Regions from separate parts of the Variovorax sp. VRV01 genome, predicted to be linked through region 1. Evidence: predicted binding sites of a transcription regulator. Region 1 holds the regulator's gene; the other holds the start of a gene.

Region 1 (7,431 bases):
AGCGATGGAGAAAGAGAAGAAAACCAGCGACCGCTGTTGATCGCTTCACGTTCTTCGATGGTAAGAATGGGGTCGTCCATTGGTCTGTCCTGTCGGCGACTGAAAAACTGGAGGGTGTCGCAGGAGCGACGGCGGGCCGCTACTCGTAGTGCGGTGGTTTCTTCTCGATGAACGCGGCAATGCCGATGCCCGCATTCGGGTGGTGCAGGTTGCGCACGAAGTGGTCGCGCTCCTGCGAGAGCTGCGACGCAAAGGTGGCGCCGGGCGCTTCGCTGAGCAGTTCCTTGATGCTGGCCAGCGAATTGGGCGCACGCTCATTGAGCCGGGCCGCCAGCGCCAGGGCGCTCGCAAGCGCCTGGCCGTGCTCGCTCAGTTCATTGACCAGCCCGAGCGCATGCAGCCGCGGCGCGCCGATGCGCTCGCCGCACATCAGCCACTCGCTGGCGAGTTGGCGCGGCAATGCACGGCCCAGCTGCCAGCTCAGGCCGCCATCGGGCGAGAGCGCCACGTTGCTGTAGGACGCTGCAAAGATCGCGTCGCGCGCGGCCACCACGAAATCGCAGGCCAGGGCCAGCGAGAAACCGGCGCCTGCAGCCGCGCCTTCCACCGCTGCGATGATGGGCTTGGGAAAGGCGCGGATCGAGTCGATCCAGTTGTGCAGCCCTTCGATGCTTTCGGCCTGCACGGAAGGATCGCGCTGCCGGTTGTCGGACAGCCGCTGCAGCGAACCGCCGGCGCAGAACCATGCGCCTTCGCCCACGATGACGACGCTGCGGATTTCGTCGCTGCTCTCGGCGCCGTTGAGCGCCTCGATGCCGGCGGCGTAGATCTCGGGGCCCAGTGCGTTGCGCTGGGTCGGGTTGGCGATCGTCAGCACCATGGTGCGTCCCTCGCTGGTGCTCTTCAGTTCGGCGGTCATCGCTGTGATGCTTTCGTTTTTTGGTGTTGATCTGCTTATTCTTCTTCGTGCAGCAGGCTCAGGCCGATCGCGCCGCGGCGGCGCAGCCACGGGCTCGGGCGATAGCGCGGATCGCCGTAGACGGTCTGCAGGTTGAACAGCACTTCGAGCATGTTGGTCGGGCCGTACAGGTTGCCCATGGCCAGCGGGCCGCGCGGATAGCCCAGGCCCAGCTGCACCGCGGTTTCGAGGTCGGCCGGCGAGCAGACGCGCTGCTGGCACATGTCGGCGGCAATGTTCACGATGGTGCCGATCACGCGCTGCGTCACGAAGCCGCCGCTGTCGCGGATCACGCTCACGGCCTTGCCATCGCGCGCGAAGAGCGCATGCGCCGCATCGCGGATGTCGCGCCGCGTGGCGGGGTTGGTGGCGAGCACGCGGCGCCTGGTGGCGGCATCGTCGATCAACATGTCGATGCCCATCGTGCGCGTGGCGTCCAGGCGCTCGACAGCGGCCACCGTGGTCACGTCGAAGCCCAGCGGGGCCACCAGGATCAGCGACGTGGGCGCCGCCGTGGCGCCGCTGTCGATCTGCGCGCCCAGCGCGTTCACCAGCCGCAGCAGCTCGGCCCGCCGCGCGGCGCGGGGCGAGACCCAGACCGAGGGCATCGCCGCCACCACCGGCGGCGCCGGCTCCGCAGGCTGCTGCATCACGCCGTCGTTGTAGCGGTAGAAGCCCTCATTGGTCTTGCGGCCCAGCACGCCGGCGGCAAGCCGTTGGGCGGTGATCACGCTGGGCCGGAAGCGCGGCTCCTCGTAGTACTGGTGATAGATCGATTCCATCACGGGATGCGACACGTCGAGCGCGGTCAGGTCCAGCAACTCGAAAGGCCCCAGGCGAAAGCCCGCCTGCTCCTTCAGGATGCGGTCGATGGTGGCGAAATCGGCCACGCCTTCGCCCACGATGCGCAGCGCTTCCGTGCCATAGCCGCGGCCCGCGTGGTTGACGATGAAGCCCGGCGTGTCCTGCGCCTGCACGGCGCTGTGGCCCATCTGCACCGCATAGCCTGCGAGCTGCTTGCAGACCTCGGCCGAAGTCTTGAAGCCGGCCACCACCTCGACCACTTTCATCAGCGGCACCGGGTTGAAGAAGTGAAAGCCCGCCACGCGCTCCGGATGCGCGAGCCCGGCCGCGATGGCCGTGACCGACAGCGACGAGGTGTTGGTGGCCAGCGCGGCCGTGGGTGCGACCACTGTTTCGAGCTCGCGGAACAGCTTGCGCTTGACCTCGAGATCTTCGACCACCGCTTCGATCACCAGGTCGCACTGGGCCAGCGCCCCGACCGAGTCGACCGCCTTCACGCGCGCGATCTGCGCATCGCGCGCCGCGGCGTCGATCTTGCCCTTCTCGTGCAGCTTGTTCCATTGGGCCGCGAGGGCTTCGCGTCCGCGTTCGGCGGCACCTGCAAAACTGTCGAGCAGCAGCACTTCGCTGCCGGCCTGGGCTGCGATCTGTGCGATGCCTCGGCCCATGGCGCCGGCGCCGACGACGCCGATCCGGGTGTAGTTGACTGTCATTGAAAAAAGATCTTCGCTGGTTGGTGGGCGTCCGGGTCCGCTTGCAGGCACCGGGTCCGGAGTTTTGCGCAGCCTTCGATTTTGCAGCCATCGGCCGCCGGGCCATGCCGGGTTTTACGCGGGGCCGCGCTGTCAGGCCGGCCGGCGGCTGCGGTCGATGGCCACACTCAGGCCGATGGCCGCGAGCAGCAGGGCAAAACCGGCCCAGTTCATCCATGCCACCGCGTCGTTGGCAAGAAGCCATCCACCCAGGCCGGCGCCCATCGCCTGGCCGACATAGATGCCGGAACTGTTCAGCGCCACCGAGCCCGGCGCGAGCGCGGGGGCCAGCCCGACCAGCCTTGCCTGCTGCGCCGAATTGGTCGCGAAGCAGCCCAGGCCCCAAGGCACGAGCACCGCCGCCAGCCACGGCAGCGTGCCGGCCCATGGCCACAGGAAGAGGCTCAGCGCAATCAGCGAACTCGTCAGGAGCACCATGCGGCCCGCGCCCACGCGGTCGATGAACCGGCTCACGAGCATGTTGCCCGCGAGGCCGAATACGCCGAACAGCGCCCACATCAGGCTCAGCATGGTGGGGTCTGCGCCGAAGTCCCGCTTCAGGATCGGCCCGAAATAGCTGAACAGCACGAACTGGCCGGCGCCCTGCAGCGCCGTGACCGAGACGATGCCCATCAGCACCGGGCTGCGCAGCACGCGCGCCCAGGCGGCTGCCGTCAGCGCCGCGGGGCGAATCCCCTGCGGCAGGGTCAGCCAGACCGATGCCGCGCTCGCGACGCTGAGCAGTGCAATCGCACCGAAGGCCATGCGCCAGCCGAGATGGCCGCCCACCAGCGCACCGATGGGCAGGCCGAGCACCGAGGCCAGCGACCAGCCCAGAAAGACGAAGGTCACGGCGCGCCCGCGCTGTTCCGGTGGCACCAGCATGCCGGCGCAGGCCGCGGCCTGGGGCGTGAAGATCGCAGGCGCTACCACCGTGAGCATGCGCACCGGCAGCAGGGCGCCGAAGCTCGGCATCAGCGCCGCAGCGGCGTGCCCGGCCGCGTACCAGAGCAGGGTGAGAGCGAGCAGCCGGCGGCGGTCCCAGCCTGCGACCGCTGCCGCGAGCAGCGGCGCGCCCAGGCACATCACGACCGCGGCGACCATGATCAACTGGCCCGCGGTCGCCACCGAGACAGACAGCGACGCGCTGATTTCGTTGAGCGTGCCCGGCACCACCATCACGCCCGTGCCGATCACGAAATTGCCGGCCAGCAAGGCCCACAGTGCGCCACGCGGCGCGGGGCGGCTCACTGAAGAACCTTCGCCTTCGGCCGCGGTATTTGCCTCGGGGCGGCCCGGCGGCTCATGGGGTCACCGGCGAACCTGCAGCGCGCCGGGGTTCACGATGTTGGTGGGATTGCCCTTGATGAAGCTCACGACATTGTCGAAAGCCTGGCCGAAGTAGCTTTCGTAGCTGTCCTGCTCGACATAGCCGATGTGCGGCGTGCAGATGCAGTTCTCCAGCCGCAGCAGCGCATGGCCCTGCAGCGGCGGCTCGCTCTCGAACACGTCGACCGCCGCCAGTCCGGGCCGGCCGCGGTTGAGCGCAGCAAGCAGGGCATCGGCCTCGACCAGTTCGGCGCGTGAGGTGTTGACGAAGAGCGCCGTCGGCTTCATGCGCGAAAGGTCCTCGAGCTTGACCAGGCCGTTGGTTTCCTCGTTGAGCCGCAGATGCACCGACAGCACGTCGGCCGCGGCGAAGAACTCGTGGCGGTTCTGTGCCACCTGGAAGCCGTCGGACCGCGCCTTGGCGCAGCTTGCCTCGCGCCCCCAGATCACCACCTGCATGCCGAAGGCCTGCCCGTAGCGCGCCACCAGCTGGCCGATGCGGCCGTAGCCCCAGATGCAGAGCGTCTTGCCCTTGAGCACCGAGCCCAGCCCGAAATTGGGCGGCATGGAGGCCGACTTGAGCCCCGACTGCTGCCAGGCTCCGTGCTTGAGGTTGCTGATGTACTGCGGCAGGCGGCGCATGGCCGCCATGATCAGCGCCCAGGTCAGCTCGGCAGGCGCCTGGGGCGAGCCGGTGCCCTCGGCCACCGCCACGCCGCGCTCCGTGCAGGCCGTGACGTCGATATGGCCGCCGACGCGCCCGGTCTGCGAAATGAGCTTGAGCTTGGGGAGCTTTTCGATCAGCTGGCGGGAGATCTGGGTGCGCTCGCGGATCAGCACGATCACGTCGGCATCCTTCAGCCTGACCGAAAGCTGCCCGATGCCCTTGACCGTGTTGGTGTAGACCTTGGCTGCGTACGCGTCCAGCTTGGCGGCGCAGCGCAGCTTGCGCACGGCGTCCTGGTAATCGTCGAGGATCACAATGTTCATGGCGTGCCATTGTGCCTCGCAGCATTGGCGTGACGCGCGTGTGAACGTTTGGATACCCACCCCGGGCAGTGGTCACCGGGGTGCACGGGTTCAGTGCAACTGGGTGGAGCGGGGCGCGGGGCTGATGGTTTCCATCGCCTCGAGTGCCGCCAGCCGGTCGAGCTCGGCGCAGACGTCGGCCATGCGGCCCGAAATCACCATGCGGTTGGTGTTGCGTCTTTCGCCCTGCGGGCCGTCGACCACGCGGATGACGCGCAGCGGCCGCACGGGCGCCGGCGCCGCTTTGGGGGTTGCCGCGTGGTCGCGGGCCGCGCAGGCCGGCCGGACCGCGACGTAGCGCAACCCGGCGGAGCTGCTGCCGGTGTCGCGCCGCGCCGGGCGGCGTGCCGGCAGCAGCCGGCTTGCAAGCGATTGCAGCGGCATCCACAAATCAGCGATGGCGAGGAGGGCGATTCCCATGTGAACTCCAAAAAAGTCTGAGGTTGAACACAGGCAGGATTTCTTTGAATGGACGCAACAGGGTGATGGCGACAAAGCGCCATACGCCCGCCACCTGTTGCGGCCGGATGGGTTGCTGCTTTCGGCAGGCCGCGAAGGCCTACATCAGCATGGTGTTGCGGATCAGGCCCACCGCCAGGCCTTCGATTTCGAAGGGCTCGCCGGGCTGGACCACGATGGTCGGGTAGTCAGGGTTTTCAGCATGCAGCTCGATGACCTGCTTGTTGCGCTTGAGGCGCTTGACCGTGACTTCGTCACCCAGGCGCGCCACCACGATCTGGCCGTTGCGCGCTTCTTTGGTGGCCTGGACCGCGAGCAGGTCGCCGTCCATGATGCCGGCGTCGCGCATGGACATGCCGCGCACCTTGAGCAGGTAGTCGGGCTGGCGCTGGAACAGCGTGTTCTCGACGTAATAGGTCTGGTCGACGTGTTCCTGCGCGAGGATGGGCGAGCCCGCCGCCACGCGGCCGATCAGAGGCAGCGCGAGCTGCGACATGCCGGGCAGCGAGAGCGAGAATTGGCCGCCTTCGCGGTGGCGCGTCTCGTTGAGCGAGCGCAGCGCATCGCCCTTGAGCCGGATGCCGCGCGAAGTGCCGCTGACAAGTTCGATCACGCCCTTGCGGGCCAGCGCCTGCAGGTGCTCCTCGGCGGCATTGGCCGACTTGAAACCCAGCTCATTGGCGATTTCGGCCCGCGTGGGCGGCGCGCCGGTACGGGCAATGGCGCTCTGGATCAAGTCCAGGATCTGCTGCTGGCGGGCGGTAAGCTTCACGGCGAACTGCATATGTGGTTCCTTGCGGCACTGGCTGAATATCCAGTACCTGTATTTTTAACCAGTTTTTAAAAGTTGGCAACCCATGGTTAATTCCCCTTCCTCCGGCCTGCGGCGCATCGTGGTCCTGGGCACCGGCGGCACCATTGCAGGCCGGGCCGCGAGCGGTGCCGACAACATTGGCTACACCGCTGGAGAGGTGGGCGTGGCGGACCTGCTCGGCGGCATCGATGCGCCCGCAGGCGTGGCGCTCGTGGCGGAGCAGGTGGCGCAGCTCGACAGCAAGGACATGGCTTTCGACGTCTGGCTGCAGCTCGCCACGCGCTGCACGTTCTGGCTGGCCGAGGCCGACGTGGCGGGCGTGGTGATCACGCACGGCACCGACACCATCGAGGAAACGGCTTTCTTCCTCCAGGCGGCGCTTGCGTCCGGCAAGCCCGTGGTGCTGACCTGCGCCATGCGCCCGGCCAGCTCGCTCTCGCCCGACGGTCCGCAGAATCTGCGCGATGCCATCGCCGTCGCGGCCACATCGGCGGCGCACGGTGTGACGGTGGTCTGCGCGGGTGCCATCCACGGCGCGCTCGATGTGCAGAAGGTGCACACCTACCGGCCGGACGCGTTTTCATCGGGCGATGCCGGGCCGATCGGCTATGTGGAAGAGGGCGCGGTGCGGCGCCTGCGCGACTGGCCGCAGGCGGCGGGCGGGGCCGCGAAGCTTCCTGAAGCGAAGGCAGGGGCGGAGGTGCGCTGGCCGCGCGTGGAGATCGTCACCAGCCATGCGGGCGCAAGCGGCGCGCTCGTCGACCTGCTGCTGCAGGAGCGCGCATCGGGCGCTGCCGAACCGATCCGCGGACTGGTCGTGGCCGCGACCGGCAATGGCACGGTGCACCATGCGCTCGAGGCGGCGGCGCTGCGGGCGCAGGCCGCGGGCGTGGCAGTGCTGCGTGCCACCCGTTGCGCGAACGGACGCATCCTGCCCAAGCCCGGCGATCCGCTGCGGGACGCCGGTGCGCTCACGCCCGTCAAGGCGCGCATCGCGCTGATGCTGGAACTGATGGAAACGGCGGCCGCCTGAGCGGCGGCCGCGGGCAGCCGAGGAGGCTCAGCTGCTGAGGGCCGCGAGTGCGCGCTGCTTGATCTCTTCGACGCTGCCCACGCCCTGGATCGCGCGGTACTTCGGCGCCGAAGCCGGATCGGCCTTGGCCCAGGCCGAGTAGTAGTCGACCAGCGGACGCGTCTGCTGGCTGTAGACCTCGAGCCGCTTGCGCACGGTTTCTTCCTCGTCGTCCTTGCGCTGGATCAGGTCTTCGCCCGTGACGTCGTCCTTG
Region 2 (7,431 bases), on a different contig from region 1:
TAGAGGCGGCGCACCTTCTGGCCTTCGGGGCCGGTCTGGTGCGTCTTGAGCTGCATGCCGAGGATTTCGCCGGCGAGCTTCTTGACGTCCTCGATGGACTTGGCGACCTTGACGCCGCCGCCCTTGCCGCGGCCACCCGCGTGGATCTGGGCCTTGACGACCCACACCGGGCCTCCAAGTTTCTGGGCGGCCTCGACCGCCTCCTGGACCGTATAGGCCGGGATGCCGCGCGGCACCGGCACGCCGAACTTGGCAAGGATTTCCTTGCCTTGGTACTCGTGAATCTTCATGAGGGATGTCTCTCGGAAGGAGGAGGTTGAGAACGGGAGATCTGGGGTCTGAGGCGTCTTTGGCTCTGTTGCTCGCGGGCGACGGCAGCCTGACGGCTGGGGGCGGCGAACAACCGCGGACTGTATCATGGTGCGGCGCACCAATACTCGACGTGACCTTGCGGTCAATACGTACTTTCTTCTAGCTCCCCTACGCATACTCCGATATGGCCAAGGTTTTCATCGACGGCGAAGCCGGCACCACCGGCTTGCAGATCCGCGAGCGGCTCCAGACGATGCCGCAGATCGAACTCGTGAGCATTGCGCCCGAGCTGCGAAAAGACGTGGCCGCCAAGCGCGAGCTGATGGCCGGCGTCGACCTCGTGGTGCTGTGCCTGCACGACGATGCGGCGCGCGAATCGGTCGCGCTGATCGACCAGTTGCCCGGCAGGAAGCCCAAGATCATCGACGCCTCCACCGCGCACCGCGTGGCGCCGGGCTGGGTGTTCGGCTTCCCTGAACTGGTGCAAGGCCATTGGCAGGCCGTGGCGGCGGCCGACCGCGTCGGCAACCCGGGCTGCTATGCCACGGGCGCCATCGCCATGGTGCGGCCGCTGGTCGATGCCGGCCTGCTGCCGGCCGACTTTCCGATTTCGCTGCCCTCGGTGAGCGGCTATTCGGGCGGCGGGCGGGCCATGATCGAAGACTACGAAAACGGCAAGGCGCCGCTTTTCGAGACCTACGCGCTCGGCCTCAAGCACAAGCACATCCCGGAGATCATGAAGTACACGGGCCTGACCCGCCGACCGGTCTTCATTCCTTCGGTGGGCAACTTCAAGCAGGGCATGCTGGTGCAGCTGCCGCTGCACCTCGACCTGCTGCCCGGCAAGCCGAAGGCCGGCGACCTGCAAGAGGCGCTGGCCGCGCACTACGCAAAGAGCAACACGCCCGAACAGTTCGTGAAGGTGCTGCCGCCGACCGATGACGGCAAGCTCGACGCGCTGGCGCTCAACGACACCAACAATCTCGAGATCCGCGTGTTCCCGAACGAGGACCACCGCCACGCCGTGGTGATTGCGCGCCTCGACAACCTCGGCAAGGGCGCCAGCGGCGCCGCGGTCCAGAACCTGAAGCTGATGCTGGCGCTCTGAGCCCGGCTCCGGCAGGCCGGCGCCGCGGGGCCGGCCGTCAGTCTTCGTCGAAATCGCTGCGCAGCACCTTGGCCACTACCGCGCCCGAAAAGCCGCGCGCCAGCAGGAAGCGCGTTTGCCTGGCGCGCTCCTTCGCATCGGCGGGCGGTGCGTCGAAGCGGCGGCGCCACAGGGCCGTGGCGCGCTCCACTTCGGTGTCCTGAAGGCTGGCCACGGCTTGTGCAATGGCCTCGGGCGCAATGCCCTTGGCCTGCAGTTCCTGCCGCACCCGCAGCGCACCCGACCGGGCGGCGCGCTGGTTCAGCACCGAAGCCACCACGCGCGGCTCGCTGATGAAGTCCTTGGCGGCCAGTTCGTCGAGCGCGCGGGCCAGCTCGCCGGGTGCTTCTTCGTGCTTTGCCAGCTTGCGCTCCAGTTCCGCGCGCGAATGCTCGCGCTGGCTCAGGAGCCGCAGCGCGCGGCCTTTGAGGGAGGGGGCGCCGAAAGCCATGCGCCGCTTCCGTGCGTGCTCGCCTGCTTACTCGCCCTTGTCGGCTTTGTCGGCCTTGGCCGCCTTCGCGGGCTTCTCGGCCTTTTCGGCGGCGGGAGCGCTGGCATCGGCCGCCAGCAGCGGAATGCCCAGCGATTCGCGCACCTTGTTCTCGATCTCGCGCGACAGCTCGGGGTTCTCGCGCAGGAACTCGCGGGCGTTGTCGCGGCCCTGGCCGATCTTTTCGCCGTTGTAGGCGTACCAGGCGCCCGACTTGTCGAGGATCTTGGCAGTCACGCCCATGTCGATGATCTCGCCCTCGCGGCTGATGCCTTCGCCGAACAGGATGTCGAACTCGGCCGTCTTGAACGGAGGCGAGACCTTGTTCTTCACCACCTTGACCTTGGTTTCATTGCCGATGGCCTCGTCGCCCTTCTTGATGGTGCCGATGCGGCGGATGTCCAGGCGCACCGAGGCGTAGAACTTCAGCGCGTTGCCGCCGGTGGTGGTTTCGGGCGAGCCGAACATCACGCCGATCTTCATGCGGATCTGGTTGATGAAGATGACCATGCAGTTGGTCTTCTTGATGGTGGCGGTGAGCTTGCGCAGCGCCTGGCTCATCAGGCGGGCCTGCAGGCCGGGCAGCGAGTCGCCCATTTCGCCTTCGATTTCGGCCTTGGGCGTGAGCGCGGCGACCGAGTCGACCACGATCAGGTCGACGGCGCCCGAGCGCACCAGCGAATCGACGATTTCAAGGGCCTGCTCGCCGGTGTCGGGCTGGCTGATGAGCAGGTCGGACAGGTTCACGCCGAGCTTCTGGGCGTACTGCACGTCGAGCGCGTGCTCGGCATCGACGAAGGCGCAGGTGCCGGCCTGCTTCTGCATCTCGGCGATGACCTGCAGCGTGAGCGTGGTCTTGCCCGAAGATTCCGGGCCGTAGATTTCGATGACGCGGCCGCGCGGCAGGCCGCCGACGCCCAGCGCGATGTCCAGGCCCAGCGAGCCGGTGGAGACCACCTGGACGTCTTCAAGCGCCTCACCCTCGCCGAGCCGCATGATCGTGCCCTTGCCGAACTGCTTTTCGATCTGGGCCAGGGCGGCCTGCAGTGCCTTGGCCTTTTCGCTGCCTGCGACCGAGATGCTGGTGCCTTTGACGAGTGCGTCCATGTGGAAATCTCCTTGAAAATCAACGGTTTGTGTGTGGTTGCGGTCCATCTGCTTTTAATTACAGGCTGGATGCTTGAACAGTAGTGTAGGGGCTCGTTGGTTTGAGTAAACCCATTTTTTGGTCAGTTTGCTTTACTATCTAGCCGATGGCCGAACAAGCTTTTCCGTCCGACCCGGACGCCTGGCGGCAAACCCACCTGGGCCGCCTGCTGGGCCATGCGATGCGCCGCTTCGACGAGCGCGTGCTCGAACTCATGGCGCACGACGTCGACGTGCCGCTGGCGCTGTCGAACCTCGCCGCGCGCGCGCAGGTGAGCGCCGCGCACATCCACATCACGCGGCACCTGGCGCGCGAAGGCTCGCGCCTCACCGAGCTGGCGGAGCGCGCCGGCATGACCAAGCAGGCGATGGGCGCGCTGGTGGACCAGTGCGAGGCCTGGGGCTTGGTGACGCGCGGGCCCGATCCGCTCGACGCACGGGCGCGGCGCGTGCTCTTCACCACCGACGGGCTCGCGTGGCTCGACGCCTTCCGCAGCGCGGTGACGCAGGCCGAGCGCGAGTTCCGCGCCAGCGTGGGCAACGACATTGCCACCGTGGTAACCATCGGACTGGAAGCCTACACGGGGGGCTAGACTCGGCGAAGAGACATATGTGAACGCGGCGCCGGCGCGGCGCCCGAACCGGCCGGAGGTGGCTCATGCGGATTCTGATTGCCGAAGACGACCAGGTGCTGGCCGATGCCCTGCTGCGCAGCCTGCGCACCTCGGGCGCGGCGGTCGACCACGTGGCGAACGGATCGCAGGCCGACACCGCGCTCATGACGCACAGCGAGTTCGACCTGCTGATCCTCGACCTGGGGCTGCCCAACCTGCACGGCATCGAGATCCTGAAGCGGCTGCGCGCGCGCGGCTCGCAGCTGCCGGTGCTGGTGCTCACCGCGGCCGACAGCGTGGAGGAACGCGTCAAGGGCCTGGACCACGGCGCCGACGACTACATGGCCAAGCCCTTCAGCCTGCAGGAGCTCGAGGCGCGCGTGCGGGCGCTCACGCGGCGCGGCATGGGCGCCACCAGCAACACGATCCGCCACGGCCCGCTGGTGTACGACCAGGCCGGCCGCGTGGCCACCATCGACGGCAAGATGGTCGAGCTCTCGGCGCGCGAGCTGGGCCTGCTGGAGGTGCTGCTGCAGCGCGCCGGCCGCCTGGTCAGCAAGGACCAGCTGGTGGAGCGCCTGTGCGAATGGGGCGAGGAGGTGAGCCTCAACGCGATCGAGGTCTACATCCACCGCCTGCGCAAGAAGATCGAGAAGGGGCCGGTGCGCATTGCCACGGTCCGCGGCCTGGGCTACTGCCTCGAGAAGATTCCTTGACGCGCCGCCACACGTAGTGCCCGAAGACCCCCGGGGGCGACTCCCTTGAAACTCTTTCAGCGCGCGCAGCGCTCCCTGTTCGGCGAGATCCTCGACTGGATGCTCACGCCGCTCCTGCTGCTGGTGCCGGTGAGCATCGGCGTGACCTGGCTGGTGGCGCAGGGCATTGCCAATGCACCGTTCGACCGCGCGCTCGAATACAACGTGCAGACGCTGGCGCGGCTGGTCACGGTGCAGCAGGGGCAGACGCAGTTCGTGCTGCCGCAGCCGGCGCGCGAGATCCTGCGGGCCGACGGCGCCGACCGCGTCTACTACCAGGTGCTCGACAGCCACGGCGCGCTGCTCAGCGGCGAGCCCGACGTGCCGCACCCCAGCACCGACGAGCCCCCGGTTCCCGGCGTGGTCCAGCTGCGCAACGGCGAGATGCGCGGCAAGTCGGTCCGCGTGGCCTCGCTCTGGCTCGCGGGCCCCGACAGCGACGCGGAGCCGGCGCTGCTGCAGGTGGCCGAGACGCGCGAGAAGCAGTCGGTGCTGGCCACCGAGATCATCAAGGGCGTGCTGCTGCCGCAGTTCGCGATCCTCCCGCTGGCCGTGCTGCTGATCTGGCTGGCGCTGGTGCGCGGCATCAAGCCGCTGTCGGTGGTGGAGGCGCGCATCCGCGAGCGCCGCCCGGGCGACCTGAGCCCGCTGGACGAATCGTCGGTGCCGCTCGAAGTGGTGCCGCTGGTCTCGTCGGTCAACGAGCTGCTCGACAAGCTCAATGACTCGATCCACACGCAGAAGCGCTTCCTGGCCGATGCAGCGCACCAGCTCAAGACCCCGCTCGCGGGCCTGCGCATGCAGGCCGACCTGGCGCAGCGCGAAGGCGCCAATGCCGACGAGCTCAAGCAGTCGCTCAAGCAGATCGGCCGCGCCAGCGTGCGCGCCACCCACACGGTGAACCAGCTGCTCTCGCTCGCGCGCGCCGAAAGCACCGGCGCCGGCACCGGCCGCCAGCCCTGCGACCTGGCGCGGCTCACCATCGAGGTGGTGCGCGAAGCGGTGCCGCGCGCGATCGAGAAGCGCATCGACCTGGGCTACGACGGCGCCGAGGCGGGCGCGCCCGGCGTGGTGATCGAAGGCAACCAGACGCTGCTCAAGGAGCTTGTGCGCAACCTGCTCGACAACGCGATCAACTACACGCCCTCGACCGCCGAGCGGCCCGGCGTGATCACCGCGCGCGTGCTGGCCGACCCCTTCGGCCACGTGGTGCTGCTGCAGGTGGAGGACAACGGTCCGGGCATTGCGGAGGCCGACCGCGAACTGGTATTCGAGCCGTTCTACCGCGTGCTCGGCAACGAGGCCGACGGCTCGGGGCTGGGCCTGCCGATCGTGCGCGAGATCGCCAACCAGCACCATGCGCAGGTGAAGCTGGAGGACGCGCATCCGGGCCGGCAGCCGCCGGGGGCGCGTTTCACGGTGCGCTTCGAAGGCGAAGAAGCCGCGGCCTGAGACGCGGCGGCGGGTTCGTCAGGGCGCGCCCTTGGCGTCCTTGCGGATCTGGAGCCACTCGGGATGCACCTGGCGCGCGAGGCGCTGCGGTTCGCGCTCGTTGAAGCCCGCGGGCGCCAGGCCGAAGCCGGCCAGGTCGCCGCGCGACCACAGCCAGTAGCCCAGGTTGGCGGCAAGCAGGGCGATCAGCAGCAGGCGCAGCTTCATGGTGGCCGGCCTCAGAACGCCATGCCGCTCGGGCGCACGCTGACTTCGTCGCTCGAGACCAGCTGCAGCCCGCCGGCGGTGCGCACCTGGAGCTCGCCGCCCCAGGCCACGCCCTCGCACAGGCCGAAGCTGCCGTCGCTGAGCTGGACTTCGCGCCCGCGCAAGGCGTCGCGCGCGGCAAAGCGTTCGGCAAACGGCCCGAAGCCCTCTGCCTCGAAGGCCTGCACGCTGCGCACCAGCGGCGCGGCCAGTTCGGCCAGCACCTGGGGCGCGGTGGCATCGGGGCGCCACTGGCGCAGCCAGGCCGGCGGGGTGCGCATGCCATCGCCCTCGCGCGGGCCGATGTTGATGCCGATGCCGATCACCAGGTAGCGCGGTGGGGCCGGCGCATCGGCGCGGCCCGCATGCGGCATGGCGGTTTCGATCAGGATGCCGGCCAGCTTGCGGTCCTCCACCCACAGGTCGTTGGGCCACTTGAGCGCGACCTTGGCCGCGCCCGTGGGATCGAGGCTTTCCGCCACGCTCACGCCCACGGCCAGCGAGAGGCCGGCCCAGTCGCGCGGTGCGAGCGGCAGGCCCAGCGAGAAGGTGAGGGAGGCGGCGCCTTGTTCCTCGCTCTGCTGCGCGCTCTGCCAGGGGCGGCCGAGCCGGCCGCGCCCGGCCGTCTGGCGCTCGGCCACCAGCAGCACCGGCGGGGTGCGGCCGGCGCGCGCGCGGCGCATGAGCTCGGTGTTGGTCGAATCGATCTCGGCCACGGCCTCGACCGCGAAGCCGGGCAGGAGCGGCGCCACCGCCGCGGCGATCCGGTCTTCGAACCAGGCGGCCTGGGTACCCATCATGCTCAGCCCTTGCCGGCTCCGTCGTCCTTTTTGGACTTCTTTTTTTCCGGTTTCTTTTCGGCCTTGTTCTCCGCCTTTTTCCCGGCCTTTTTTTCGGCTTTCTTGTCCGCCTTTTTGGCTTCTTTTTTCTCGGCCTTTTTCTTGTCGGCCTTCTTCCTGGCCTTTTTCTTCTTTTTCTTTTCTTCGTCTTCGTCCTTGGGCGTCAGCAGCGTGCCGCGGCAATTCTCGGAGCCGCACCAGCAGGGAAACTCGGACAGCAGCTTCGGCGTGTAGGGCTCGTCGATGATCAGGCCGTAGTCGTAGTTGAGTTCTTCTCCTGCAGCAATGTTGCGCAGCGCCTTGATATAAACGCGCCCATTGATCTCGTCGGCCTCGCAGTTCGGATCGCACGAATGGTTGATCCAGCGCGCATCGTTGCCCTTGACGTTGCCGTCGATCACGCGTCCGTCGTCGATGTGGAAGTAGAAGG

The links. The regulator LexA, encoded in region 1, represses DNA repair genes until DNA is damaged. The targets are predictions, from matches to a motif close to ACTGTATNNNNATACAGT.
Region 2: recA (recombinase RecA) is a predicted target of LexA. The motif match lies at 3,104-3,121, and genes of this name have one in related genera.

The regions. Positions count from the first base shown of each region.
Region 1 is NZ_JACVBS010000007.1:102,739-110,169, forward strand. Features, by position in the region: gene IB278_RS14275 (Crp/Fnr family transcriptional regulator) at 1-80, opposite strand, end outside; gene IB278_RS14280 (oxepin-CoA hydrolase, alternative type) at 140-919, opposite strand; gene IB278_RS14285 (3-hydroxyacyl-CoA dehydrogenase) at 955-2,475, opposite strand; gene IB278_RS14290 (MFS transporter) at 2,608-3,765, opposite strand; gene IB278_RS14295 (D-2-hydroxyacid dehydrogenase family protein) at 3,826-4,833, opposite strand; gene IB278_RS14300 (hypothetical protein) at 4,924-5,292, opposite strand; gene lexA (transcriptional repressor LexA) at 5,432-6,115, opposite strand; gene IB278_RS14310 (asparaginase) at 6,189-7,178, shown strand; gene adk (adenylate kinase) at 7,206-7,431, opposite strand, start outside.
Region 2 is NZ_JACVBS010000010.1:210,834-218,264, reverse strand. Features, by position in the region: gene sucC (ADP-forming succinate--CoA ligase subunit beta) at 1-290, opposite strand, end outside; gene argC (N-acetyl-gamma-glutamyl-phosphate reductase) at 497-1,420, shown strand; gene recX (recombination regulator RecX) at 1,458-1,910, opposite strand; gene recA (recombinase RecA) at 1,938-3,056, opposite strand; gene IB278_RS19440 (MarR family winged helix-turn-helix transcriptional regulator) at 3,203-3,688, shown strand; gene IB278_RS19435 (response regulator transcription factor) at 3,754-4,425, shown strand; gene IB278_RS19430 (sensor histidine kinase) at 4,471-5,916, shown strand; gene IB278_RS19425 (sporulation protein) at 5,935-6,123, opposite strand; gene IB278_RS19420 (biotin--[acetyl-CoA-carboxylase] ligase) at 6,135-6,962, opposite strand; gene IB278_RS19415 (SET domain-containing protein) at 6,965-7,431, opposite strand, start outside.